DNA from 3 places in the Pantoea sp. AS142 genome. Region 2 is predicted to be linked to each of the others. Evidence: predicted binding sites of a transcription regulator. Region 2 holds the regulator's gene; each other region holds the start of a gene.

Region 1 (9,793 bases), on a different contig from region 2:
TGGCGCCAGCGCCTCGAATGCTGCCAGTGCGCAGAACACCACCAGCGCAATCAGCGCGCCCGGTAACTGTTGTTCGCTGAGTGTCGCGGCACTGAGCCAGAGCAGGAGTGTTACCGTTACGCCGCTGATCATAAGTAGCAAACTTTGTGCTGCGGCGTGCAAACGCTGTTGCTGACTCTGTGCCTGCTGCCAGCGCTGTTCATCTTCATCAAGGTGCTGACGCCAGCCCTGTGATGCACCGTACAAAGTAAGTTCAGCCTGAGCCGCCAGCCACTGCATCAGCTGTAAGCGCCAGCGGGCGCGACCACGAGAAATTGCGATGCCTGCAGACGCGCCCAGAAGATAAAACAGCGCCGGCATCAGTATCAGCGTAACCAGCATGATGCCACCCAGCATCAATGCCAACTGAACATCGATGAAGCTCATCCCGAGGGTAACCACGATAATCACCACAAATGCGCCCATCAATGGCGAGATAACGCGCAGATAGAGATGATCCAGCGTATCGACATCGGCCACAAAGCGGTTCAACAGATCTGCCTGCCGGAACCGCGAAAGCTGGCCCGGCGAAAGTGCCATCAGGCGGCTGAACGTGTGGACACGCAGATGCTGAAGTACTCTGAAAGTCGCATCGTGGCTTACCAGGCGTTCAGCATAGCGTGCCGCGGTGCGAATGATGGCTGCGCCACGCACGCCTGCCGCAGGCAGCATATAGTTGAAGGTATAGAGGCCGGCTACGCCTGCCACTGACGAGGCGGCCAGAAACCAGCCGGAAAGGGTCAGCAGGCTGACGCTGGCCAGTAGGGTAACAATCGCCAGCACGATGCCCAGCGTCAGGCGAAAAGGGTGACGCAGCCAGAGACAAAGAAAGGGACGCAAGGCGGACATCAGTGGATCTCCTGTTGACGATGCTTCAGCATCTCACTGAAGGCACCCGGCTGTTGTGTCAGCTGCTGCCAGTTACCCTGTTGAACCAACTTACCGGCTTCCATAACCCAGAGGGTCTGCCAGCGGCTCAGTGTATCAATCTGATGAGTAATCATCAGCGTGGTCTGGCGGGCTGCCGCCTGGTTTAACGCCAGCATCACATGACGTTCGCTGAGCGCATCCAGGCTGGCTGCAGGTTCATCGAGCAACAAAAAGTGTGAGGATTTATAGAGTGCGCGCGCGACCGCAACCCGCTGCGCCTGACCCACCGACAGTTGATTACCACCATTGCCAGGCTGGGTCTCAATGCCCTGGGGCAGACGAGGCAGGAACTCATTAATCCCGCACGACTCCAGCAGTGCCGCAAAGCGATACCCATCCCAGGCCGCATTCATCACGATGTTGTCGCGCAATGTGGCGGCCGGTAACAGCGGATTCTGTCCTACCCAGCTAAGCTGCTGATGCCAGTCAGTCCGCCTGATATCGCGTAGTTCAACGCCATTCACTTTCAGCGAGCCCTGATAAGGCAGAAAACCGAGAAGAGCGTTCATCAGGGCAGTTTTACCGGCCCCGCTTTGACCGACCAACGCAATTTGCTCGCCAGCGGCAACAGTAAAGGTGAGCGGGCCGCACAATATCTTGCCATCGGGTGCGCAGACGCACAGATCGTCGGCGACAAGCGCGATTGAGCGATCAGCAGTGAAAGGCAACCGTCCTTCCTGCGGCGCGGCAGCAGGCGTAGCCTGCATAAAAGTTTCAAGGGCATCGGCACCGCCCACAGCCTGTGCTTTGGCATGATAAAAAGCGCCGAGATCGCGTAGCGGCTGAAAAAACTCTGGGGCGAGGATCAGCACCAGGAAGCCAGCAAACAACGTTACGCCCTGGCCGTAATCACCGAAATGCAACTCTCCCAGATAGGAGAAGCCAAAGTAGACGGCCACCACGGCAATGGCCAACGAGGCGAAAAACTCCAGTACGGCGGAGGAGAGAAAAGCTAAGCGCAGCACTTCCATGGTGCGCTGGCGAAAATCGGTGGCGGCAGTGGCAACAGCCTGCTGTTCTGCTACGCCACGATGAAACAGGCGCAGCGTCTCTCTGCCGCGCAGACGGTCGAGAAAGTTACCGCTCAGACGGGCCAGCGCCAGGAAGTTTCGGCGGTTGGCCTCTGCCGCACCCATCCCCACTAGCGCCATAAATAACGGAATCAAGGGCGCGGTGGCAAACAGGATCAGGCCAGCCGTCCAGTTCAGCGGAAAAATAGTCAGCAGAATGCCGCCAGGGATCAGCACCGCCAGGGTCATCTGCGGCAAGTAACGAGCGTAATATTCCTGCATCTCTTCAATCTGCTCCAGTAGCAGGGTTGCCCAGCTACCGGCTGGTTTTCCCTGAATCCACGCCGGGCCCAGTTCAGATAATCGGTCTAAGACCTGCTGACGTAAAGCCTGACGAATAGCCTGCCCGGCACGATAACCGGTCAGTTCGCGGGCATAGTTAATCAGGGCGCGCAGTATAAAGCAGAGCAGTAACAGCATTATGTTGACCGTCAGGGTTTCTCGTGGCTGCTGGTCAATAATCAGTGCCTGAAGCAGCGAGGCCAGAAGACCCGCCTGGGCAATGATGAGTAGTGCACTTGCCATGCCCAGCAGCGTGTTGAGTCGCAACCAGTGACCGGCGAAACGACGTTGCTGACGAAGCCAGCGGGTAAGATGCTGCTGCCGAGATTTGTCCATGCGAGACCATGATAAATGTCGATGACGGGTAAAAATGGAAAGACAATTCCATCTCTTCAGGCGCAAGAATCTAGCATGAGGGCAATAAAAAAGGCGACTGAAAAACCGTCGCCTGGAACATTTAAGATCAAAGGGTTAACATCTTACTTATCGTTTTTAACCAGTCCGTCAAGAAAACGCTCAGCGTCTAACGCGGCCATGCAGCCGGTGCCCGCAGAGGTGATTGCCTGACGATAGATATGGTCCATCACATCGCCTGCCGCAAAGACGCCAGGGATGCTGGTCTGAGTGGCGTTGCCATGCAGACCTGACTGAACTTTGATATACCCATTCTCCAGTGCCAGCTGACCCTCGAAAACAGCCGTATTCGGGCTATGTCCGATAGCAACAAAGAGACCCGCCACTTCCAGCGCTTCTGTCTCATCACTGTTCTGAGCAGAACGCAGTGTCAAACCGGTAACGCCCATCTGATTGCCCACGACTTCTTCCAGCGTGCGATGGGTATGCAGCACGATATTGCCATTGCGCACTTTTTCCATCAGGCGGTCGATCAGAATCTTCTCTGCACGGAAGCTGTCACGACGGTGAATAAGGTGCACTTCAGCTGCAATGTTCGCCAGATAGAGCGCCTCTTCTACGGCAGTGTTGCCCCCGCCAATCACCGCGACTTTCTGGTTGCGATAGAAGAAGCCGTCACAGGTTGCGCAGGCGGAGACGCCTTTGCCTTTGAATGCCTCTTCGGATGGCAGACCCAGGTAGCGTGCTGACGCACCGGTTGCGATGATCAGTGCATCTGCCGTGTATTCGCCGCTGTCGCCAGTGAGGCGGAACGGGCGGTTCTGCAGGTCGACGGTATGGATGTGATCAAAAATGATCTCAGTATTGAATTTTTCAGCATGCTCGTGCATGCGTTCCATCAGTGATGGACCCGTCAGATCGTGCGGGTCGCCCGGCCAATTCTCAACCTCAGTGGTAGTGGTCAGCTGCCCGCCTTTTTCCAGACCGGTAATCAGCACCGGGTTCAGGTTGGCGCGTGCAGCATAAACGGCGGCGGTATAACCCGCTGGGCCGGAGCCCAGAATGAGTAATTTACTGTGTTTGGCCGTACTCATGCGTTCCTCAGTTTCATTCGGCTGACATAGCCTGAGATTGTAGGGAATATCCAGCGACAATGACAAGGCTTCGCCAACTTTGTTAACGATTGCTGTAAATGGCGTAGACGATGAGCAACGGTTTTTGCAGGGTCCGTGCGCCAAAAGGGGGCAAAAATCGGGTTTAATTGGTGCAATAATGGAAAATAACCCATTTAAAAACAGATACCCAGCGGTGTGTCTGGCATCTTGTCCTGAATTTTGTGATTTTACTTTGACAATCGCCTGCGCTTTTGCGAAAACATTATCAGAAGCGAGTAACATTTATCGGAACAAAGCAGGTTTTCCCAGGCTGTTTTGCACGTAACGCCGAATAAAAGCAGCCTGATATGGATAATGACGCATGATGTGGACAGACAACATGCGTCATATCGATAGGTATCACAACACAGGCTCTGTTAGCTCACTTCAGAAATGCCCCGAACAATGAGCGTTTTCAGGGCGTGGCAGGTAAAGGGAAGGAATTAAGAGAGACAATAATAATGGTAGACAATAAGAAACGCCCCGGGAAAGACCTCGACAGAATTGACAGAAATATTCTGAATGAACTTCAGAAAGATGGTCGCATTTCAAACGTAGAGCTTTCCAAACGCGTAGGCTTATCGCCTACGCCATGTCTTGAGCGCGTGCGTCGTCTCGAACGTCAGGGATTTATTCTTGGCTACACCGCGCAGTTGAATCCGCATTATCTGGATGCGTCTCTGCTGGTTTTTGTTGAGATTACTCTGAATCGTGGTGCGCCAGATGTGTTTGAGCAATTTAACGCCGCAGTCCAAAAACTTGAGGAAACTCAAGAGTGTCACCTCGTTTCCGGCGATTTCGACTACCTGCTGAAAACGCGCGTACCAGATATGTCTGCCTACCGTAAGCTGCTGGGTGAAACCCTGTTGCGCCTGCCGGGCGTAAACGACACACGAACTTATGTTGTGATGGAAGAGGTCAAACAGAGTAATCGGCTGGTGATCAAAACTCGCTGATGCGGGGCAGGTGCAAAACCTGTGAGATTTCGGTACACTCCTGTGAATTCATACAGGATCAGCGTCGGGCTCGCCCGACGCTGTTGCTTCTTACTTTACAGGCACCTGGAGAGTCCTCTTGAGCCAGGAATATACAGAAGATAAAGACGTTTCGTTACAATCGCTGAGCAGTGGACGTCGTCTGCTGGAAGCGTTGCTTATTCTGGTGGTGCTGTTTGCCATCTACCTGATGGTTTCTCTGGTCAGTTTTAACCCTTCCGACCCGAGCTGGTCGCAAACGGCCTGGCATGAACCTATCCACAATATCGGCGGTAGCGTCGGTGCCTGGCTGGCTGACACCTTACTCTTCATCTTTGGTGTGATGGCGTATGCCATTCCGCCAGTCATCCTGGGTTTGTGCTGGATTGCTTTTGGTCAACGCGACAGCCAGGACTATTTTGACTACTTTGCCGTCGGGCTGCGCTTAATTGGCGTCCTCGCGCTGGTGGTGACGACTTGTGGTATGGCGGCGCTGAATGCTGATGATATCTGGTACTTCGCCTCGGGCGGTGTGATTGGCAGCCTGGTCAGTAATGCTATTGCACCCTGGTTCAGTCCGGCTGGCGGCACGCTGATGCTACTCTGCGTATGGGCGGCGGGTATTACTCTTTACACCGGCTGGTCATGGCTCACCATTGCAGAAAGAATTGGTGGTGTGGTTATGGGCGTACTGACGTTTGCCAGCAACCGCTCACGTCACGATGAACCCTGGCAGGAAGAGGATGACGAGCGGGATACGCGTGAATACGCGGATGTCCCTGAGTTGCATGCTGCGGAACAGGATGATGATGTGCTGCTTTCTGCCCCACGTGCAGCTGCTGAGTCTACGCCGTCACAGCCGGATCCACTGCTGGCTAAAGCTGCAGCAGCAACCAGTGCGGCGGTAGCGGCAACTGCGGAAGCCGCAGAGGTGACAATCGCGCCGGCAGCCACGGTGACGCCTGTACCTGCACAAACTGCTGCAGATACCGCGTCGTCTCCTGCCGCGTCAGCGGCATCAATGCCAGCATCGCTGTCTGCAGAACCTGCGTCCGCGTCCGCACAGAGCGGGTTTGCACCGCATAGTGTGTCAACTGCGCCGAATGTGACGCAGAGTGCTTCTGCGCCCCCGACTTCACCTCCGCTTTATCACTTTGAAATGCCAGACGAAGCGTCGGCTATGTCGTCGTCCAGTGCTTACGACGATGACGAACCTAAAATGGGTAACTGGCAAGACACGCCAACTATCCCTGCGCCTTCTGCAGCAGCGGCAGCCGTTGCTGCAACAGCAACTCAGGTGACAACACGTACTGCGCCTGTTTTCGATTTAGCGCCTGAAACCCATCTCAATCCGCAGGTTAAACAAGGTATCGGACCGGCGCTGCCACGTCCTAACCCGGTAAAACTGCCTACCCGCCGTGAGCTGGCCTCTTATGGCATTAAGTTGCCCTCACAGCGTATGGCTGAAGAGAAAGCGAAAACGGAAGAGATCGGGACTGCTCAGGCTGGTTCTATTTCCACTGCACCTGAGGCTGAAGAGGCGCTGCAGCAGGCTGAACTGCGTCAGGCCTTCCAGTCTGAACAGCAGCAGCGTTACGGCACCCGTTGGCAGCAGGATGACGAAGATGAACAGGATGCGCAGCAGCAGGACGCACTGGCGCGTCAATTCGCCGAGCAGCAACAGCAGCGCTATGAACCGGAAGTGAAGAAAGAGCCGGTACTCAATATTGATACCTCATCAGCCTTTGATTTTTCACCGATGAAAGATCTGGTGGATGACGGTCCTACGGAACCGCTGTTTACCATTGCGGCTACGCCTGAACCGGAAGCGCCTGCCATTTCAAACGAAACCTGGCAGCAGGTGAGTGAGGTCTCAACACCGCAGGCACCGGCTCAGATTCCTGCACCTGCCCGTTTTGCCCCGGCTGAACCTGCTTATACTGCGCCGGCAGCGTCGCCTGAGCCTCGATATGCTCCGCCTCCGACAACCTCTGCGCCGGCAGCGTCGCCTGAGCCTCGATATGCTCCGCCTCCGACAACCTCTGCGCCCGCTTATGGCGCGCCAGCGGATCCTCAGGCTCCGGCTTATTCTGCACCAGATTATGGCACGCCAGCGGCAGCGCCAGTTCAGCCGGTTGAAGAAGCGCAACCTTCACTGCATGATAGCCTTATTCATCCGTTCCTTATGCGCCATGAGCAGCCGCTGGAGAAACCGTCCACGCCACTGCCTTCGCTGGATCTGCTGACAGCGCCTCCAGCTGAAGAAGAGCCGGTTGATATGTTCTCGCTGGAGCAGACTGCTCGTCTGGTGGAGTCTCGTTTGGGCGATTATCGCGTGAAAGCCGAAGTGGTCGGCATCTCGCCCGGCCCGGTCATAACCCGATTTGAACTCGACCTTGCACCGGGCGTGAAAGCGGCGCGTATCTCCAACCTGTCGCGCGATTTGGCGCGTTCACTGTCGACGGTAGCGGTTCGTGTGGTTGAAGTCATCCCTGGCAAACCTTATGTGGGGCTGGAACTGCCTAATAAGCATCGTCAGACAGTCTATCTGCGTGAAGTGCTGGATTGCCCTAAATTCCGCGACAATCCGTCACCGCTGGCCGTGGTTCTGGGTAAAGATATTGCCGGTCAGCCAGTAGTGGCCGATCTGGCCAAAATGCCGCACTTACTGGTCGCCGGTACCACCGGTTCCGGTAAATCCGTGGGCGTGAACGCGATGATTATCAGCATGCTCTACAAGGCGACACCGGAAGAAGTGCGCTTCATCATGATCGACCCGAAAATGCTTGAGCTGTCGGTCTATGAGGGTATTCCGCATCTGCTGACTGAAGTCGTCACAGACATGAAGGATGCTGCCAATGCGCTGCGCTGGAGCGTCGGCGAGATGGAGCGTCGTTACAAGCTGATGTCGGCGCTAGGCGTGCGTAATCTGGCGGGTTACAACGAAAAAGTGGAACAGGCAGAAGCGATGGGTCGCCCGATTCCAGATCCGTTCTGGAAGCCGGGCGACAGCATGGATATGACGCCACCGGTTCTGGAAAAACTGCCTTACATCGTGGTCATGGTCGATGAGTTTGCCGACCTGATCATGGCAGTAGGTAAAAAGGTTGAAGAGTTGATTGCGCGCCTTGCACAGAAAGCCCGTGCCGCTGGTATCCATCTGGTGCTGGCAACACAGCGTCCATCCGTGGATGTGATTACTGGCCTGATCAAAGCAAACATCCCGACACGTATCGCTTTTACCGTTTCCAGCAAAATTGACTCACGTACCATTCTCGATCAGGGCGGCGCGGAGTCATTGCTGGGGATGGGTGACATGCTCTTTATGCCGCCAAACTCCTCCCTGCCGATTCGTGTGCACGGTGCGTTTGTGCGTGACCAGGAAGTGCATGCAGTGGTTCAGGACTGGAAAGCGCGTGGTCGTCCGCAATATATCGACAGCATTACCGCAGGCGAAGAAAGCGAAAGTGCCGGTGGCATCGACAGTGATGAAGAGCTTGATCCGCTATTTGATCAGGCCGTCGGCTTCGTGGTCGACAAGCGCCGGGCGTCGATTTCAGGCGTTCAGCGTCAGTTCCGCATCGGTTATAACCGCGCGGCACGTATCATTGAACAGATGGAAGCGCAGGGCATTGTCTCGGCACCCGGACACAATGGTAATCGTGAAGTTCTGTCGCCGCCGCCACATGATATGTAGCGGTTAAATGTTTTGAAACACGACTCAATGAGCCAGTTCCGACTGGCTCATTGTTTTTATGCTGTTAAACCCCATATCTGAATCGGCTTTCGGTTTTTTCCTCTGTTCTGATGGTGGAACGGCGACCAGGCTTAATGCAGTTATTGATGGGAACGTTTAAATAAGGAATTGAAGCAGATGAAATTACGCGTAATCGCTCTGGGCCTGTTGGCCGCCTTTTCTTCAGCCAGCGTTCTGGCTGATGCTTCCAGTGATCTGCAACAGCGCCTGAACAAGGTCAGCAGCTTCCACGCTAGCTTTACCCAAAAAGTGACCGATAGCAGCGGTGCTAACGTACAGGATGGCGAAGGTGAATTGTGGGTAAAACGTCCCAGCCTGTTTAACTGGCATATGACTGCACCGGACGAAAGCATCATCATTTCTGACGGTAAATCGCTGTGGTTTTATAATCCATTTGTTGAACAGGCGACGGTAAGCCTGCTGCAGAATGCGACCAGCAACACGCCCTTTATGCTGATTGCCCGCAATCAGTCAAACGACTGGAAGCAGTACAACATCAAACAGCAAGGTGACAATTTTGAACTGACACCGAAGAACAGCGACGGCAACCTGAAACAGTTCACCATCCAGGTGACGTCCGGCGGCACTATTAACCGCTTCAGTGCTATCGAACAGGATGGCCAGCGCAGCGATTACCAACTGAAAAGCCAGCAGAATGGCGCTATCAGCCCGGATAAATTCACGTTCACACCGCCAAAAGGCGTGACGGTGGACGACCAACGTCAGTGAGGTCATGGTGAGTAACCTGTCCCTGGATTTTTCTACCGAAAATTTCAAACCTCTGGCCGCGCGTATGCGGCCAGAAACATTGAAACAGTACATTGGTCAGCAACATCTGCTGGGCGCGGGCAAACCTTTGCCACGCGCGATTGAAGCAGGGCACCTGCATTCAATGATCCTGTGGGGACCACCCGGGACCGGCAAGACCACACTGGCTGAGATCATTGCGCATTATGGTAACGCTGATGTAGAGCGTATTTCGGCAGTCACTTCAGGCGTAAAGGAGATCCGTGAAGCAATTGAGCGTGCCCGACAGAATAAACATGCCGGACGGCGCACTATCCTGTTTGTGGACGAGGTCCATCGGTTTAATAAGAGCCAGCAGGATGCTTTTCTTCCCCATATTGAAGATGGCACCATTACCTTTATTGGTGCAACGACAGAAAACCCCTCTTTTGAACTTAACTCCGCGTTGCTGTCACGCGCCCGCGTTTACCTGCTGAAATCACTTAC
Region 2 (9,793 bases):
CCGGAACAGCAGACGTTTGCGCTGAAAGAGGCCAGCAAAGCGCACCAGATACTTGAAAGCCGCGCCACGCAGGGATCCTGTCTCTTGATTCCATGATAGTCGGCAACAAAAAGGGCTTCCCGCAGGAAGCCCTTCTCTTTTTTTATTTTTTTATTCGCGCTGGTGTAGGGACAGCGGCGATAAATTTATGTCGAGTCAATGGCACATCGATTCGACGACAGGCATCCTGCCAGAAAACATAAGTAAAAAATATGGTTAATTGCACATCAACGCTGAACAATCTCTCACACTGTGATCGTTACCGCATTTAGCGCCAGCCTTTGCGGTCTAACCTGTTGATCTTACGTTTCAGCTTGCGACGTGCTCGCTCGTCGCTGTCACCAAAAAAGGCACGATGCAGCCACACAGCGATCACCGCCAGTACCAGCCACGGCAACACCTTGATAACCATTGCAAACAGTCCACCGACAAACATCACGATTGTCGCGACCACCAGTGCCGCCAGCACGCCCAGCAGCGAAACGCCGGTCAGCAACAGCATCAGGAAAAACCCTAATACGAATAAAATTTCCACGTCAGCGCTCCTCTTAAATATCCATTGTTATGACTATTACAAAAAGCGTGCCAACAGTTAACTTATTGATTTTATGAAAATCAGAGTCAGACGGAAGTGTGCGGACTGGTGAGAAAAACCATATAGTGGTGTAAAAAAAACCGCCTTCATAGCGGGTTTTTTGTGATTCAGATTACGCCTCAGGCTTCCTGTGGGATCTTATCAGCCACCAACGCCAGCGCCGCTTCCAGCACACGAACATCGGCACCGGGTTTGTGAGCATTTTCACTCAGGTGGCGTCGCCACTGGCGGGCGCCAGGAATCCCCTGGAACAGTCCCAGCATATGGCGCGTGACGTGTCCCAGGTAAGTACCCTTCGCCAGTTCCGCTTCAATATAGGGATACATGGCGCGCACCACGTCAACCGGGTTAGCCGCCGGACGCTGACGGCCAAACAATGCCTGATCGACCTGCGCCAGAATGCCAGGGTTTTGATAGGCTTCGCGCCCCATCATCACGCCATCAAGATACTGCAGATGCGTCAGAGCCTCTTCAAGCGTTTTCACGCCGCCGTTAAGGGCAATGATCAGATGCGGAAAATCGCGCTTCAGCTGATAGACGCGTGGATAATCCAGCGGTGGGATTTCGCGGTTCTCTTTGGGGCTAAGGCCGGAGAGCCAGGCTTTACGCGCATGAATGATAAATGTCTCGCACTCACCGCGTCCCGCCACCGTGCCGATAAAATCGGTCAGGAATTCATAGCTGTCCAACGCATCAATACCAATGCGGGTTTTCACCGTGACCGGAATCGACACGACGTCACGCATCGCTTTAACGGCATCCGCGACCAGATTCGCTTCGGCCATCAGGCAGGCACCGAAACGACCATTCTGCACCCGATCAGAGGGACAGCCGACATTAAGGTTCACTTCATCGTAGCCTCGCTGCTCTGCCAGCTTCGCGCACTGCGCCAGTGCCGCCGGATCGCTACCGCCAAGCTGCAACGCGACCGGATGCTCAGCCTCACAGTAAGCCAGGTAATCCCCTTTGCCATGAATGATTGCGCCAGTAGTCACCATTTCGGTGTAGAGCAGCGTATCGCCGGTCAGCTGACGATGAAAATAGCGACAGTGACGATCGGTCCAGTCGAGCATAGGGGCGATAGAGAAACGTTGCGAAGAGAAATTAGGCATGAAGCGCAGACAATCCGGTAATTAAGGGGTGATGGAATTCTGTGCAAGGATAACACAAGGGCGGGCGATAGTGCATCGCCCGCCCCCGAACAGCCTGAATGACACGCTTAGAAGTTAAAGCCCAGCTGCATCATCGCGCCCCAGGTGTTGTTGGCACCCACCGAGCCTGCCAGATCCAGGTGTACGGCTTTATTAAACGGCGACAGACCAAAACCTGCGGTGGCGACATTCTCATCGTTAGAACGCATGTCCGCACGATAACCGGCACGCAGCTGAAGCCAGTCAAGCACGCGGTATTCTGCACCCACGGCCGCATACTGGCTGTTATCCTGAGTTTTGAAGCGTTTGGTCTCGGTCAGATCCACATCGCCGGTCACGGTAAACGGACCTTTATCCCAGGCCAGACCGGTAGTGACCAGCGGACGAATCTGGTAGGTATCGCGGAAACCATTGACCTCTCTGGTCTGCAGATCGCGCGAAACCAGGTTCTGTCCGGTCACGCCCAGCGTCCAGTTTTCAGCAAAGGTGGTCGCCAGGCCGGCATCAACGTTAAAGCCGGTATCAGTGCTGCGATACTGGTTGTTATTGATGTCACTTTTGTCGTAGTTGTAGATGCTGGCGGTGTAGTTATAGAGCCAGGTTTTCTGTACTTTCGGTGTAACGCCTACTGATACCGGCTGACCGGCGATGGTGAACTCATGCGCCACCGCAACACCATAATCGGTGACCAGCGCCGCTAAGCCATTCGCGCTGGAGCGCAGGTTATTTTGATCGCCCGGACGAGGAAGCACTGTGCCGTTAGCCACACCGCGCAGATAGTCGATATCGCTCTGGACCACATTGGCACGCACGTGCGCTGAACCATAGGCTTTGGTGATAAAGGCGAAAGGCAGCGTCTCGTTAGGGATCGTGACGGCCAGGGCAAGCCCGGCGTTACCGTCCGCTTTGTTGCCGCGCAAATCACTTAGTTGGTTGGCGACATCGCCTGAGGCGGCGCGCACTTCGGGATAACCACGCAGATAATCAGCGAAGGTTAAATTGCCGAGCACATCGCGGTAGCGATCTACGGTATCGGTGATGTCATCGACTTTGTCGATCAGATGATCTTTATCGGTGAGCTGAACACCGGCTGATGGAAAAATAATGCTGACATTATCGTCGGGTTTAGCGCGCGTCATTAATGCCGGGTTGGCCAGCACTGCGGAGCCATAAAGAGAAGATGCCACGCCGGTGCCGCCCATGGCGTCATTGCGTGCATCATACCAGGTCCCCGCCGCTATGGCGGAAGAAGAAAGGAAAAGCGCGGTCGCTACAGCGGAGTAGATCAGCGCTGAACGTTGAGCGGATTTTTTCACCATTTGCCTGCCATCACCTGAGAAATTGTCATTGAAACATTCAACGACTGAATAGTTTATTAGCCCTATTGTGAACGTTGGCTAACGCGTTATTGCTGTGAATTCAAAGGAAACAGTGTCTTAATTCAAAGGATTGGACGTTTTCCAATCAAAAATTCGTTGTAATTGTTCAAGCTGCGTCGGGATATTTCAAATAATACCAGAATTTTCTTAAGTCTTTCTGAACATTACTTCTTAACTCAGTGAGATGCAAAGCAAAATGTCAACAAATTCCGCTTCAGGTAAATGCAGGATGGATCTGATTTATCGTCAGATTTGAGATAAAAGATGGCTTCAATGCGAATTATGCTGCTTTATCAGGCAAATAGTGCTTTTTTTTCAGACGAAAACCAACCTCAGCGCCGCGAAACTTTGTGTGATAAAATAACATCACTTATTCAGCGGAGAATTTTCATGACAAACATGACGTCGCAGCAAATTTTGATTCAGGCCGAAAAAATGTGCCTGCAGCGCGGTGTGCGTCTGACTTCGCAGCGGGCTGAAGTGTTACGCCTGATGGCCGAAGAACCCGGCTCGATCAGTGCCTACGATCTGCTGGATCAACTTCGCGTCAGCGAACCGCAGGCCAAGCCCCCGACTGTTTATCGGGCGCTCGATTTCCTTCTGGAACAGGGTTTCATTCATCGGGTGGAATCCAACAATAGCTACGTTATGTGTCACCATTTTGAGGCACCAGCACATACGTCGGTGATGCTGGTGTGTGACCGCTGTGCCGCCGTTACGGAAAAGCAGGCGCAGGGTGTAGAGAAGATTATCGCGACACTGGCGCATGAAGCGCAGTTTGCTTTACGCCACAGTGTGATTGAAGCGCATGGTTTATGTGAAAATTGTGTAGCGGTTGAAGCCTGTACGCATCATGAAAGTTGCGAACATGACCATCAGCATGAGGGTAAAAAGCGGGGAAAACGCGGCTAATCCGCACATCCTTGTGCGGTTCCGGTGAGGGCGCACCGGAACATACTGGCTGATTACCAGCGGTGATCTTTGTTATGACCTTCCCAGTCCGTTACTTCACGCTCTGCTTCATCTTTCGCATAGCCATAACGCTCCTGGATTTTCCCGACCAGTTGATCACGTTTACCTTCGATAACCTGCATATCATCATCGGTCAGCTTGCCCCATTTCTCTTTCATTTTGCCTTTGAACTGCTTCCAGTTGCCGCTGGCTTCGTCTTTATTCATGGCAGACCTCCAATCCTCGGGTTTAATGATTATCTTGCTACTTAACAAAATAACGGTATAAAGCGCTGGCTAACTGCGCTGGATAGAGTTAATTGTAGTATCCAATTTCACACCCATAGAATAATACAGAATAATCCGTATCAGTCTGCAGCAGCATCAGGCATCAAACCAGCTGTTCTGACGCCAGTGCTTACGCCAGATAAGCCACAGCGACAGGCCGCGCAGCGCCAGGAAAACCGTTACCGCCAGCCACAGACCGTGGTTACCCAGTAGCGGTACGCTGAGCAGCGTCAGAAAGTATCCTGCCGCTGCCACGACCATGCTATTGCGCATCTCGCGTCCGCGCGTCGCCCCAATGAACATCCCGTCCAGCAGATAACACCAGACGCCGATCAGCGGCATGATCATCTGCCAGACCAGATAGCGATCAGCTGTCTGCTGGAGTGACTGAAGAGAGGTCAGTAGGGTAACGATCTGCGGGCCACAAATGGCATAGACCAGCGAGAAAAACAGCGCCACTACTACCGCCTGACGACAGGCAGAGTGCCAGACGCGCAGCAGTTTGCTGCCATCATTTGCGCCATGCGCTTCGCCCGCAAAAGCCTCAACCGCGTAGGCAAACCCATCAAGCGCGTAGGCGGTAAAAGTAATGAACATCAGTAATACCGCGTTAACCGCCACCACATCCGGACCCAGCCGTGCGCCCAGCATGGTCAGCGAGGCGAAACAAAGCTGCAGCATCAAAGAACGCAGCATAATATCCCGGTTCAATCGCAGCAGCCGGCCGCTGTCAACGCGCCAGCTTTGCTTCAGCAGGCTGAGGGTAATACCGCGCAGTTTTAATACCCGGCAGACCATGATGCTGCCGACACCCAGCGTGATGTACTCCGCCAGCGCCGTAGCGGTTGCCGCGCCTGCGACACCCCACTGCAGACCCATTACCAGCCAGAGATCGAGCACGATATTAACCAGATTGCCCACCACCAGCAGGATTACTGGCGCGCGCGCATACTGCACGCCCAGCAGCCAGCCCAGAATAACCAGGTTTGCCAGCGTAGCAGGCGCACTGAGCCAGCGAATCTGAATAAACAGCGCCGCCTGTTCAAGTACATCGGGGTTGCCGCCAACCAGATGGGAGGCCAGCTGAATAATCGGATAACGCAAAGCGATGAAGAGTACGCCCGCCAGTAGCGCAATAATCAGCGGCTGGATCAGCGCGCGTGCCAGCGCCGTTTTATCACCGGCGCCAAATGCCTGCGCCGTAAGGCCAGTGGTACTCATCCGCAGAAAAAGCAGCAGCATAAAGAGGAAACTGGTCACCGTGGTCCCGACCGCAACCCCGCCAAGATAGACAGGGCTGTCGAGATGACCAATAACCGCAGTATCGACCACCCCCAGTAAGGGAACGGTGATATTTGAAAGGATCATTGGCAGCGCAAGCTGCCAGAGATTTTTATCGGTTGCCGTGATGAAGCCCATTCGCCGTTCCGTGCTCAGTGTCGCTGCGCAAAAGAGGCAGCGACAAAATTAGGGCAGACAGAATAGCATCAGAGAAGACGAATGCACGCTGGCATAAGAATCAGAGCCACTCGCCGTTGCGTACCACACCAACGGCCAGACCCTCGATGGTCAGTGATTGCGCACGGGTATCAACCACAATCGGGTCAAAATCACTGTTTTCAGGCAACAGATGAACGATAGCGCCCTGTTTTTTCCAGCGTTTAACGGTGACTTCATCATCGATGCGGGCAACCACAACCTGGCCGTTACGCACATCCTGGGTTTTATGCACCGCAAGCAGATCGCCATCCATAATCCCGATATCTTTCATCGACATTCCGCTGACACGCAGCAGGAAGTCAGCCGAAGGCTTAAACAGGCCCGGATCGACCTTGTAGTGGGTTTCAATATGTTCCTGCGCCATGATCGGCTCACCGGCAGCAACCCGGCCAATCAGCGGTAGCCCTTCTGAGGCTTCTTCTTCCATTAACAGACGAATGCCGCGCGATGCACCGGAAACAATCTCAATGACGCCTTTGCGCGCCAGCGCTTTCAGATGCTCTTCTGCCGCATTCGGCGAGCGGAAGCCAAGCTGCGCGGCAATCTCTGCCCGCGTAGGCGGCATGCCCGTTGAAGAAATATGGTCGCGAATCAGGTCATAGACCTGCTGCTGCCTGCTGGTTAATGCTTTCATCCCGCCCCCTGGTTGTTTATACAGTCGCTGTGAGTATATACAGGTATTGGCGAAATGGAAACCGATTGTCAGGGAAAACGCGTCCTCAGACGCGTTGTGGAAGGCTTATCGCAAATGTGTCCAGAGCAGCGCGATCCAGACAAAGAGAGCCAGTAAGATGCTGATCAGTACCGCCGCCGAGCCCATGTCTTTTGCCCGGCCCGCCAGCGGATGATGTTCCTGACCGATGCGATCGACCACCGCTTCAATGGCGCTATTGAGGATTTCGACAATGACCACCAGCACCACCGACCCAATCATGAGGATGCGGGAGACCACATCGACATCCAGCCAGCACGCAATAATAATAGCGGCCAGCGCGGCCAGTGCTTCCTGGCGAAACGCCGCTTCATGTTGCCAGGCGGCACGCAGTCCCTGCCAGGAGTAACCTGCGGCTTTTACTATTCTGATAAGTCCGGTGGCATTATTTGCCATGATGTGGGAACCCTTTCATCGGATTGACGTCAATGTCTGGGCTGCGTGCAATTGGCACCACCACAGATCTTCGCTGCGCTTTCTGGTATGCTTGCGGCGCTTTGCTAACAAGAGGCTTCATGTTGTCTATGTCAGGTTGGCGTAAACTCTATTACAAATTGCTTAATTTACCACTCTCCTTTTTGGTAAAAAGTAAGGCCATTCCGGCCGATCCCGTGTCTGAACATGGTCTGGATCCGACCCGACCTATTATGTATGTGTTGCCTTACGATTCGAAGGCTGACTTACTAACTTTACGCGCACAGTGCCTGCGGCATCATCTGCCCGACCCGCTCACGCCGCTGGAGATTGATGGTTCACTGCTGCCACGCCACGTGTTTATCCACGATGGTCCTCGCGTATTTCCCTATTTTGTGCCCAGCGTTGAATCAGTGAAAATCTTTCACGATTACCTCGACCTGCATCGCAATAATCCTACGCTGGATATTCAGATGCTGCCGGTCACCGTGATGTTTGGCCGCGCACCAGGACGTGAAGTTCAGGGCGAAGCAACGCCACACCTGCGGGTGTTGAACGGGGTGCAGAAGTTCTTTGCGGTAATCTGGCATGGGCGAGACAGTTTTGTCCGCTTCTCGCCTACCGTGTCGCTACGCCGCATGGCAACGGAACATGGTACGGATAAGTCGATCGCTCAGAAGCTGGCCCGCGTGGCACGCATCCATTTTGCCCGTCAGAGAATGGCAGCGATTGGCCCGCGTTTGCCGGCACGTCAGGATCTGTTTAATCGTCTGCTGCAATCCAAAGCGATTGAAAAAGCAGTTGAAGATGAAGCACGCAGCAAAAAAATCTCTCATGAGAAAGCGCAGCAGAATGCCGTCGAGATGATGGAGGAGATTGCCGCAAACTTCTCCTACGAAGCGATTCGCGTCACCGACCGTGTGATGGGCTGGCTCTGGAGTCGTCTCTATCAGGGCATCAACGTCAATGGCGGCGAAAAAGTTCGCCAGCTGGCGCAGGATGGCCACGAAATTGTCTATGTGCCGTGCCATCGCAGCCACATGGATTATCTGCTGCTCTCCTATGTGCTCTATCATCAGGGGCTGGTGCCGCCGCACATCGCAGCCGGTATCAATCTCAACTTCTGGCCAGCTGGCCCGATTTTCCGTCGCCTGGGCGCTTTCTTTATTCGTCGTACCTTTAAAGGCAACAAGCTCTATGCCACGGTGTTCCGCGAATATCTCGGTGAGCTGTTCACCCGGGGCTATTCGGTTGAGTACTTTGTCGAAGGAGGCCGTTCACGTACCGGGCGCCTGCTGGATCCTAAAACCGGCACGTTAGCCATGACGCTTCAGGCGATGCTGCGCGGCGGAAATCGCCCGATCACGCTGGTGCCGATCTACATCGGCTATGAGCACGTGATGGAAGTGGGCACTTACGCCAAAGAATTGCGCGGCGCGGCTAAAGAGAAAGAGGGCTTCATGCAGATGGTGCGCGGCTTACGCAAGCTGCGCAATCTCGGACAAGGTTACGTAAACTTTGGTGAACCCCTGCCGCTGGTCAACTATCTCAACAAGCGGGTACCGGAATGGCGCGACGCGATCGATCCGATTGAGCCGCAGCGTCCAAACTGGTTAACGCCGACCGTCAATGATATCGCCGCCAGCCTGATGGTGCGGATCAATGAAGCGGGCGCAGCCAACGCCATGAACCTCTGTGTCACAGCGCTGCTTGCGTCACGTCAGCGCTCACTAACCCGTGAACAGCTGATTGAACAACTGGAGTGCTATACCCAGTTGCTGCGCAATGTGCCTTATTCGCCCAATGCGACCGTACCCGATCTCTCAGCGGAAGCGCTGCTGGATCACGCTATGGGTATGAATAAGTTTGAGAGTGAAAAGGATAGTATTGGCGACATCATCATTCTGCCGCGTGAGCAGGCGGTGCTGATGACCTACTATCGCAACAATATTCATCACATGCTTGTGATGCCGGCGCTGATTGCCGCCATTGTTCAGCAGCATCAGACGCTGAGCGAAGCTGAACTGCTGCGCCAGGTGAGCCTGATTTACCCGATGCTGAAGAGTGAGCTTTTTCTGCGCTGGCAGACTGATGAACTGCCACAACTGCTGACTGAACTGAGTCAGGAGCTGGCGCGTCAGGGCCTGATTTCGCTCGAAGCGGGTGAGTTGCGCTTTACCGCTGCGCGCTATCGCACGCTACAACTGCTGGCAGCCGGTGTGCGTGAAACGTTGCAGCGCTATGCCATTACGTTCTCCATCCTCAGTGCCAAGCCGACGATTAACCGTGGCACGCTTGAGAAAGAGAGCCGGACCCTGGCACAGCGTTTGTCGGTGCTGCACGGTATTAATGCACCGGAGTTCTTCGACAAAGCGGTTTTTACCTCGCTGGTGCTGACACTGCGCAATGAAGGGTATATCAGCGACAGCGGTGATGCCGATGTCGCGCAGACCCTGGCGACCTGGCACATTCTGGCTGATCTGGTCACCAGTGATGTCCGCATGACAATTGAAACTGCTGTGGCTCACGACTGAGATCAGTACTCAGTAAAAAGGCGACCTCATGAGGTCGCCTTTTTTATGTCTGAAACTGCCGTTCCAGGTGGATCTGATAGCAATAGATAAACTCAACACGCAGGGAACACGGGCAGGAGGAAAGCGTCCCGCGCCACGAAAGCCGCAGGCCGAGCGTGCCAGGGAAGGCGGCCTTTGCGTCTTTCCGATCTGGCCGTGTTTCCTGCGCATACTCGATCTGACCGCTAAACA
Region 3 (9,793 bases), on a different contig from region 2:
TCATCACAGGCCGCCAGCCAGCGATACGCTTCCGCCATATCAAAGGGCGCGGGGCCGACGCGAATCTGCGTTTCCATCTTAGCCTCCGGTCACAGGCGGGAAAAAGGCCACTTCATCACCGGATCGCAGCGGGTGACTCATCGGCACCAGCGTCTGATTTACTGCTGCCAGCAACCTGTCAGGCTCCAGCGCCAGTGTCCAGCGGTCATCACGTTCTGCCAGCGCACGCCGCAACGCGGCCACATCCGCATAGTCAGCGCTGACCTCAAGCGATGCGGTGCCGGTCAACTCACGCACCTGCGCGAAAAATAGCACCTTAATCATGTGCGACCGCCTGGAAATCGCCACTTTTGCCACCGCTCTTGCTGATCAAGCGCAAGTGATCGATGACGATATCTTTCTGCACCGCTTTGCACATGTCGTAGAGGGTCAGCGCAGCAACGGAGGCTGCGGTCAGCGCTTCCATCTCCACGCCGGTTTTGCCGGAAAGACGGCAGAGCGTAGTGATGCGTACCCGGTTATAGTCCGGTTCAGCCTCAAGGTTTACCTCCACTTTGCTCAGCATCAGCGGATGACAGAGCGGTATCAGCTCCCAGGTGCGTTTCGCCGCCTGAATACCGGCGATGCGCGCGGTGGCGAAGACATCCCCTTTGTGGTGGCTGCCATCGATAATCCTCTGCAGCGTTTCCGGCTGCATCAGCACCAGCACTTCTGCCCGCGCTTCGCGCACAGTTTCAGCCTTGGCGGAGACATCCACCATGTGTGCTTCACCTGCAGTGTTAATATGTGTGAGTTGAGACATACTTACCGTTTCTTCAGATGTGAGACAAAATTACAGGGCGCGGTTCGCGCATCAAGCTGGTCAGCGATAATGCGTTCCCAGGCGGTACGGCAGGCGCTGGTTGAACCCGGCACGGCCAGGATCAGTGTCTGATTAGCCAGACCGGCAATGGCGCGCGACTGCAGCGTCGAACCGCCAATCTCTTCATAGGAGATCATCCTGAACAGCTCACCAAAACCATCAATCTCGCGGTCAAACAGCGGCAACAGCGCTTCCGGCGTGCTGTTTTTCAGGTTAAAGCCGGTTCCGCCATTTATGATGACCACCTGCACATCTTCACTGGCGATCCAGCGCGACACGGTGGCGCGAATGCGATAGAGATTATCCGGCACGATAGCGTGATCGACCACTTCATGACCTGCTTCCGCCGCCGCCGCACGCAGGTAGTCGCCGGAAGTATCGTTGCTGGTATCACGACGATCTGACACGGTCATCACCGCAATCTGCACTGCCTGAAATTCGCTGGCTGATTTGCCCATATTGCCTCCTGAAATTAGCCGCCGATGTAAGAGAGATTCTGTGTGATGCCGGTATTGCCCTGATGCAGAAAATGAGTCTGCTTTTTTTGCCCCAGGCTGCTGGCAATGCGCGCCTGGAGTTCGGCCTGCTGCTCATCTGATGCCAGCAGATCGCGCAACGGTACGCCGCCATCGCCAAACAGGCACAGGTGCAGATCACCCTGTGCCGAGACGCGCAGACGGTTGCAACTGGCACAAAAATCTTTGGCGTAGGGCATGATCAAGCCAATTTCGCCGACATAATCGGGATGGTAAAAGACCTGCGCTGGTCCGTCGCTGCGTCCGCTTTCACGACGCTGCCAGCCCTGGCCGATCAGCTGATCGCGGATCACCATGCCGGAAACGTGCTGATCACGGAACAGCGTGCCCCCGTCGCCGGTCTCCATCAGTTCGATAAAGCGCAGCTGGATCGGACGGGTGCGGATCCAGTCGAGGAAAGTCGCCAGATTACGGCTGTTAAGATCGCGCATCAGCACACTGTTGACTTTGACCTGGCGAAAACCGGCGTCCAGAGCGGCATCGATGCCGTTCATCACCTGATGGAACTTATCCTGACCGGTGATGGCGTGAAACTGACGGGCATCCAGGCTATCGACGCTGACGTTGAGGGCCGTTAAACCCGCGTCACGCCACCGTTTCACGTCACGCGCCAGCCGGTAACCGTTGGTGGTCACCGCGATCTGGCGAATAGAGGCGTTTTCACGCACTGCCGCAATGATGTCGGTGAAATCACGGCGCAGCGACGGCTCGCCACCGGTGAGCCGCACTTTTTCCGTTCCGGCAGCGGCGAAAGCCCGCGTGACGCGGCGGATTTCATCGAGAGAAAGAAAGCTTTTGTTGCGAATTCCCTGCGGCTTATAGCCGTCAGGAAGACAGTAGGTACAGCGGAAATTACAGACATCCGTGACCGACAGGCGCAGGTAATAGAACTTACGCGCGTATGCATCAGTAAATTGTGACACCAGAACACCTTTCCAGATTGGGAGATGCAGTCATTTCTTCCTGCACCCTGGCAGCTCAACGGCTACGGCCTGAACCCCCTATCCGCAGACGTAGGCATTCAGGCTTGAGTGTACGCTGACCCGTTGATCAGCGCGGTAAGCATGATGGTAGCGTGATTTTCGCTACTCTTCCATTTGCTCTTTTCGCTATATATTCTTATACATATCGAATTTTCACCGCATTTTCGCGACAGGATGCGTTAAAATGCGATCCAGATTTTGACGTAAGTCATCCGCGCGGGCTTCGCGTTTAGAGCCACGCCACGCGACGAAATAGTAAGGAGAAGCATGAATCGCACATTGGCCGATCTGGATCGTGTTGTGGCACTGGGCGGCGGACACGGTTTAGGCCGCGTGATGTCTGCCCTTTCCCCGCTGGGTTCGCGTCTCACTGGCATTGTCACCACCACTGACAACGGCGGATCAACTGGCCGTATTCGTCGCGCAGAAGGCGGCATCGCCTGGGGCGACATGCGCAACTGCCTTAACCAGCTGATTGCGGAACCCAGCGTCGCGTCGGCGATGTTTGAATACCGTTTTGCCGGTAACGGCGAACTGGCCGGACACAACCTTGGTAATCTGATGCTGCGGGCGCTGGATCATCTGAGTGTGCGTCCGCTGGAAGCCATCAACATCATTCGTAACCTGTTAAAAGTGGATGCCTTTTTAATCCCCATGTCGGAGCAGCCGGTGGATCTGGTCGCGATGGATGCCGAAGGCAATATGGTTTATGGCGAAACCGCGATTGACGAGATGAAGCAGCCACCGCAGGAGCTGATGCTGCATCCCAATGTGCAGCCGACGCGTGAGGCGCTGCAGGCGATTGGTGAAGCGGATCTGATCCTGATTGGACCCGGCAGCTTTTACACCAGCCTTATGCCGATTCTGCTGATGGAAGAGATGGCACAGGCATTGCGTCGCACGCCTGCCACCATGGTGTTCATCGGCAATCTGGGTCGTGAGCTCAGTCCCGCCGCCGCCAGTCTCTCGGTGGCCGACAAGCTTCAGATGATGGAGCGGTATATCGGCAAGCGAGTGATTGATGCTTTAGTCGTCAGCCCGGCCGTAGATACCCGTGGCATTGAAAACCGGCTGATTGTCCGTGAACCGCTGGAGGCCGCCGACATTAAATATCGTCACGACCGCCAGCTGCTACGGGTGGCGCTGGAACACGCCATTCAGGGCTTTAACGGCACTACGATGCAGCAATAAACAGCGTGCGCAGCTCGTGCAGCTGATCGCGCACGCTTGCCGCCTGTTCAAACTCCAGGTTCTGCGCATGCTGCTGCATCTGCCCTTCCAGCTCGTGAATTTTCTTCTGCAAGGCCTGCGGCGTTAACAACTGGAAGTCGGCCTGTGCCTGGGCTTCGCCAGGACGTGCCGGTTTCGCTTTGCCGCGGGTTTTCACCACGTTTTTGCCCAGTTCCAGAATATCGGTGATCTTTTTATTCAGGCCCTGCGGCACAATGCCATTCTGTTCGTTATGCAGTTGCTGTTTCTCGCGGCGGCGCTCAGTCTCTTCAATGGCGCGCGCCATCGACGGCGTAATTTTATCGCCGTAAAGAATCGCTTTACCGTTGATGTTACGCGCCGCACGGCCAATGGTCTGAATCAGCGATCGTTCTGAACGCAGGAAGCCCTCTTTATCCGCATCGAGAATCGCCACCAGCGACACTTCCGGCATATCCAGACCCTCACGCAGTAAGTTAATGCCTACCAGCACATCAAACTCACCCAAACGTAAGTCGCGGATAATCTCCATGCGCTCCACCGTGTCGATATCGGAGTGCAGATAACGCACCTTCTCGCCATGCTCCGCCAGATATTCGGTGAGATCCTCCGCCATGCGTTTAGTCAGCACCGTCACCAGCACACGCTCGTTGATGGCCACGCGCTGGCGGATTTCGGACAGCAGATCGTCGACCTGAGTGCCGACCGGACGCACGTCGATGATCGGGTCCAGCAGGCCGGTAGGACGCACCACCTGATCGATCACTTCGTCGCCCGATTTTTCCAGCTCATATTTGCCTGGCGTCGCCGAGACATAGATGGTCTGCGGTGCCAGCGCCTCAAACTCTTCAAACTTCATCGGGCGGTTATCCAGCGCCGACGGCAGACGAAAACCATACTCCACCAGCGTCTCTTTACGCGCCCGGTCGCCTTTGTACATGCCGCCAATTTGCGGAATGGTCACGTGCGATTCATCCACCACCAGCAGGCCATCGGCGGGCAGATAGTCAAACAGCGTCGGTGGCGCTTCGCCCGGCCCGCGTCCGGAGAGGTAGCGTGAGTAGTTCTCAATGCCGGAGCAGTAACCCAGTTCACTCATCATCTCCAGGTCAAACTGGGTACGCTGGGTAATGCGCTGCTCTTCCAGCAGCTTATTGTTCTCCAGCAGCACCCGCCGGCGGTCAGCCAGCTCAACTTTAATGTCTTCCATCGCCTGGAGAATACGCTCACGCGGCGTGACGTAGTGCGTCTTGGGGTAGATGGTAAAGCGCGGCACCACCGAATCGATCTGGCCCGTCAATGGGTCAAACAGCGACAAGCGCTCCACCTCTTCATCAAACAACTCGACGCGCAGCGCAATATCGTCTGACTCCGCCGGGAAGATATCGATCACTTCACCACGCACCCGGAAGGTGCCGCGCTGGAACGCCTGATCATTTCGGGTGTACTGCAACTCCGACAGGCGGCGCAGAATACTGCGCTGGTCGATAATCATGCCGCGAGTCAGGTGCAGCATCATTTTCAGATAGAGATCGGGATCGCCCAGACCGTAAATAGCAGAAACCGATGCCACTACAATGACATCGCGCCGCTCCAGCAGCGCCTTGGTGGCCGACAGACGCATCTGTTCGATGTGTTCGTTCACCGACGCATCTTTTTCGATAAAGGTGTCGGAGCTCGGCACATAGGCTTCCGGCTGATAGTAGTCGTAGTAAGAGACGAAAAACTCGACAGCGTTTTCCGGGAAAAACGCTTTCATCTCGCCATAGAGCTGGGCGGCCAGCGTCTTATTTGGTGCCAGCACCATGGTCGGACGGTTAAGGTCGGCAATCACGTTGGCGACGGTAAAGGTCTTACCGGAGCCGGTTACGCCTAATAGGGTCTGATGGGCCAGTCCATCCTCCAGCCCTTCTTCCAGGCGACGGATCGCCTCAGGCTGATCGCCCGAAGGTTTAAAGGCGGAGTTCAATTTAAAGGCTTTACTCATGAATGCAGTTCCTGCTGGAGAAGTCGGCGGGCAGGCACTTATTTTACTCTGCTATGGTGATTTTGCCAGAAAATAACACTGGATATAAAAACAGTATTGGTGCAATGTTAACGCCTGCAGGGTGACAAACGTGCTGCAAAGTGTATTGCGCAATGTTATCCCCAGGCCGGGATCTGATTTAACATTTGTCAATAGAACGTCACAAAATTACAGTTCGGTTACCTGACAGATAATTCTCAGGCTTGTTTTTTGATAACAAGCTGATTTTATTGAATTAAGACCTTAAGGCCAGATTCTCGTCATTATGTTACCAGGCCGCGTATTTCCTCGCTTCCAACTGGTTTTCATTACCTAATGCACAAGGTTATCCACAGGAATGGTGGATAACTGATGGCAGCCCTGCCGCCATCAGCTGTGTATAATTTTTCCCTGCCCTCCCGACACGGTGAAAATATTTTTTTTTGCGTTAATTTTCGCATCGGCTGCTGACGGATTATTCTGCATTTTTAAACTGTCATCGGTGACATCACACCTATTTTCACGGCTCAGACTACCATTCTTAATCAGACTCCCTGCCTCGTCACAGCACGGCTGCACCAGAAACATCACCCTGAAGCACTGCAAAAGTGCAACCGCGTGACCACCGCAGGGAATTGATAAGTTTTGCTCACCTTTTGACCCTGAAACAGAGCACTGCAGCAGGAAACAGGTCCGTTTTTAGATCTGGCCTGGGAATTGCAATACTCATTAGCGTCACCGCGCTCAACGCGCACTGTGCTGCAATGGCGAGGCTGCCGTTGCTGATGACTTGTTTGCCAGACGACAGAGAGCGGAAGCAATCAGGCTAATGATCGGGAAGGAGAATGTCAGATGCTGAGTTTACGTTCGGTAAATCAATTTTACGGCCAAAACCATATTCTGTGGGATGTGGACCTGGATCTGTCGCCTGGCACCTGCACCGGCATTCTGGGCCGTCCTGGCATGGGTAAAACTACGCTGGTGAACTGCATCATGGGCAGACTACCGATTAACAGCGGCTCAATATCCTGGAAAGAGGATGGCTCACCGCCGGAAGATCTGCTGCTCCAACCGGCTGAACAGCGGGCGCAGATGGGGATTGGCTATGTGCCTCAGGGTCGCCATATTTTTACCCAGATGAGTGTGGAAGATAATCTGCTGATTGCACTGCTGGCGGGCGCCAGCCAGCGTGAGCGCCATCGCGCTATTCCAGAAATGGTGTTCGACCTGTTCCCGGCGCTCTACTCACTGCGCCAGCAGCGCAGCGGCGATCTGCCTATCGATCAACAGCAACAGCTGGCCCTGGCGCGTGCGCTGGTGCTGCAGCCTAAACTGCTGATTCTGGATGAACCCACCGACGGGATGTCGCCGTGGCTGGAAGAAGAGATGGGTAACCTTATCCGCCGGCTTAACCTCGACTACGGGCTGACCATCCTGCTGCTGGAGCAGCGCCTGTCGCTGATCCGTCGCGTGGCGGACTATTTCCTGCTGCTGCATCGCGGCCGCAATGTGGCGCAGGGCAGCATGGAACAGCTCGATGACCACACCGTCGATAAATGGCTGACGGTCGCCTGATGCTCAGAGCCTGGCCCGGCAGACGTAATGGTTGCAGCCAGTCTGGACATGGACAGCGTGGAACAACCGAAACGTACAGGTAGTACGTGAGGATTGTGAGCACCGCCCAGGTTCAGACTGACAAATAAAATAGCCTGTTGGCCAGGCGCTTACTCAGGCAGCGTCAGGTAGTGACCACAAGACGCCTGCTGCGTCGCATCGGTGAGATAGGGAATTGTGCCAAGGCAGGGTGCAGGCAGTCGCTGTCTGAGGCTGGAGAGATATTCCTGATAACGTTTGCCTGGTGGCTCAACGGTGTTGGCAATCCAGCCTATTAGCGGCAGGCCGCACGCACGCACCGCCTCTGCAGTGAGCATGGCGTGGTTAATGCAGCCGAGCTTAATGCCCACCACCAGAATCACCGGCAACTGCTCGCTGACAACCCAGTCCGCAAAGGTGTGCGTCTCTGACAGCGGGGTGTACCAGCCGCCTGCGCCCTCTACCAGAATCCAGTCTGCCAGCGGCTCCAGCGCGGCCAGACCTGCCGACAGTGCCAGATGCGTGATCGGCCTGCCCTCTTCAGCGCTGACGATATGCGGCGACGTCGGTTCGCTAAACGCCAGCGGATTGACCCGCTGATAACTTAACGGCACGCTGCTGTAGCGCTGCAGCGCGAGCGCATCACTGTTGCGAATGCCTTCTGCCGTCATCTCACAGCCCGAAGCAACCGGTTTATAGCCCGCACAGCGATAGCCTGCGGCAGCCGCCGCCTGCAACAGTGCGCCGCTGGCCACAGTTTTACCGACTTCGGTGTCGGTACCGGTGATAAACAAGCGTTTCATGATGCACTTACTCCATAAATTAAATGGTAACTCAGGCGATAGCCGTGCCGATCGCGCGGCCAGTGAGCCTCTAACTGGTTAAGCCGTGGCCGGGTCAGGACCTGCCCTTCGCGCCCCTCGTGCAGATGGGTCGCACCAATCCCCTTCAGGGAACGCATGGCGCTGAGCGCATCGGGAAAATGCAGGGTCACCCACTCTGACGTGCAGCGCAATTGCTGTGCGTGGCAGGCTGCCGCAATCTGCGGCTCGCTGAGAAAGCGGTTAGCGTGGGGTAATGCATCCAGATGAGACCAGGCTTCATGAACCTCGTGCAGCGAACCATCGCCCAGCGTAGAAAACAGCAGCGTGCCCGTGGGACGCAGCACGCGACGGAACTGGCCCAGCGCACGAGGCAGATCCTCACTCCACTGCACCGCCAGGTTGCTCCACACCAGATCAATCGTGTTATCCGCCAGCGGCAGCGCGTCGATGTCACCCGCCAGATAGTGCTGCGCCACGTTGTTGGCCCGTGCCTGTTGCAGCATCTGCAAAGAGAGATCCAGTGCCGTGACCTGTTTGCCCCGCTCACGCCACAGCCTGCTGTACCAGCCGGTGCCGCAGCCGGCATCCAGCAGTTGAAGACCGCTGTGCACGGGTGCCTGTGCCAGCAAGGCATCGCCGCTGAGGCGTTGCAGCGCAGCATGGGCATCGTAATGGCAGGCCGCCCGGCCAAAAGCGCGTGCTACGGCCTGCTTGTCAACCCGCAGCGTCATGCAGCGCCTCCAGTAGCAGATCGATATCTTCAGGGCGATGCACCGCGGTCAGGGTGATGCGCAGCCGGGCTGTCCCCGGCGGTACGGTGGGTGGCCGTATCGCACTAACCCAGCAGCCTGCCTCAGCCAGCCGCTGAGATAGCACCATCGCATCACCATTTTCGCCTACCAGCAGCGGCTGAATCGCGCTGGCGGAGTCCATCAACTGCCACGGCAGCGAGGCCGCGCCGCGCCGGAAATGCTGGATGTTCTGCTGCAGTTGCTGGCGCAACCCATCGCCCTGCCGGACCTCGTGCAGCGCCGCCTGCAGCGCGGTGGCCTGCGCCGCGGGCATCGCGGTGGAGTAGATCAGATGCCGGCTGAACTGCAGGAAATAGTCAGCGGTAGCCGCGTCGCAGAGCAGCGCCGCGCCACTGACGCCAAAGGCTTTGCCAAAGGTGACCACCAGCAGTTCCGGTTTAACGCCCTGCTGCCAGCAGCTGCCGCGCCCCTGCTCACCCACCACGCCGATGCCGTGCGCATCATCCACCAGCAGCCAGCCCTCAGCCTGCCGCGTCTGTTGCGCCAGAGCGGCCAGCGGCGCACTGTCGCCATCCATGCTAAAAATTCCCTCTGTCACCACCAGCGTTTCGCCCTCGCAGGATGAGGCGAGCCGCGCCGCCAGGCTCTCCGGTGCGTTGTGGCTGAAACGTCGCAGTTGCGCCGGGCTATGGCTGGCAGCGTCGAGCAGCGAGGCATGGCTGAGTTTATCGGCCAGGATACGATCGTTTTTCTCGCCCAGCAGATGAATCACCGCCTGATTAGCCGCAAAGCCGGAGATAAACAGCAGCGCACGGTCGTAGCCAAGCCAGTCGGCAAGCTGCACTTCAAGATCGGCGTGCTGACGGTGATAGCCGGTGACATGTCCCGAAGCACCCGCCCCCGCCCCCGCCAGCGTCGCGCCTTGTTGCCAGCCGGCGATCACCGCCGGATGCCGGGTTAAGCCGAGATAATCATTACTGGAGAAGTGGAGATAACCCCGGCCGCCACTCTGCAGTGTGCGGGTCGATT

What was found. Region 2 encodes LexA, which represses DNA repair genes until DNA is damaged. Its sites were predicted from a motif close to TNCTGTATGTACATACAGNA; they were not measured.
Region 1: WFO64_RS02505 (DNA translocase FtsK 4TM domain-containing protein) is a predicted target of LexA. The motif match lies at 4,824-4,843, and genes of this name have one in related genera.
Region 3: uvrB (excinuclease ABC subunit UvrB) is a predicted target of LexA. The motif match lies at 5,654-5,673, and genes of this name have one in related genera.

The regions. Positions count from the first base shown of each region.
Region 1 covers NZ_JBBCMO010000001.1:496,427-506,219, forward strand. Annotated here, with positions in the region: gene cydC (heme ABC transporter ATP-binding protein/permease CydC) at 1-888, opposite strand, end outside; gene cydD (heme ABC transporter permease/ATP-binding protein CydD) at 888-2,657, opposite strand; gene trxB (thioredoxin-disulfide reductase) at 2,801-3,769, opposite strand; gene lrp (leucine-responsive transcriptional regulator Lrp) at 4,291-4,785, shown strand; gene WFO64_RS02505 (DNA translocase FtsK 4TM domain-containing protein) at 4,904-8,500, shown strand; gene lolA (outer membrane lipoprotein chaperone LolA) at 8,678-9,289, shown strand; gene WFO64_RS02515 (replication-associated recombination protein A) at 9,297-9,793, shown strand, end outside.
Region 2 covers NZ_JBBCMO010000004.1:272,714-282,506, forward strand. Annotated here, with positions in the region: gene WFO64_RS10695 (quinone oxidoreductase) at 1-96, shown strand, start outside; gene pspG (envelope stress response protein PspG) at 308-574, opposite strand; gene dusA (tRNA dihydrouridine(20/20a) synthase DusA) at 754-1,746, opposite strand; gene WFO64_RS10710 (conjugal transfer protein TraF) at 1,854-3,104, opposite strand; gene zur (zinc uptake transcriptional repressor Zur) at 3,555-4,076, shown strand; gene WFO64_RS10720 (CsbD family protein) at 4,130-4,342, opposite strand; gene dinF (MATE family efflux transporter DinF) at 4,499-5,821, opposite strand; gene lexA (transcriptional repressor LexA) at 5,922-6,536, opposite strand; gene WFO64_RS10735 (diacylglycerol kinase) at 6,642-7,010, opposite strand; gene plsB (glycerol-3-phosphate 1-O-acyltransferase PlsB) at 7,139-9,562, shown strand.
Region 3 covers NZ_JBBCMO010000001.1:342,045-351,837, reverse strand. Annotated here, with positions in the region: gene moaE (molybdopterin synthase catalytic subunit MoaE) at 1-77, opposite strand, end outside; gene moaD (molybdopterin synthase sulfur carrier subunit) at 79-324, opposite strand; gene moaC (cyclic pyranopterin monophosphate synthase MoaC) at 317-802, opposite strand; gene moaB (molybdenum cofactor biosynthesis protein B) at 805-1,320, opposite strand; gene moaA (GTP 3',8-cyclase MoaA) at 1,335-2,324, opposite strand; molybdenum cofactor riboswitch at 2,311-2,444, opposite strand; gene WFO64_RS01785 (gluconeogenesis factor YvcK family protein) at 2,649-3,572, shown strand; gene uvrB (excinuclease ABC subunit UvrB) at 3,556-5,577, opposite strand; gene WFO64_RS01775 (ABC transporter ATP-binding protein) at 6,448-7,170, shown strand; gene bioD (dethiobiotin synthase) at 7,320-7,991, opposite strand; gene bioC (malonyl-ACP O-methyltransferase BioC) at 7,988-8,743, opposite strand; gene bioF (8-amino-7-oxononanoate synthase) at 8,727-9,793, opposite strand, start outside.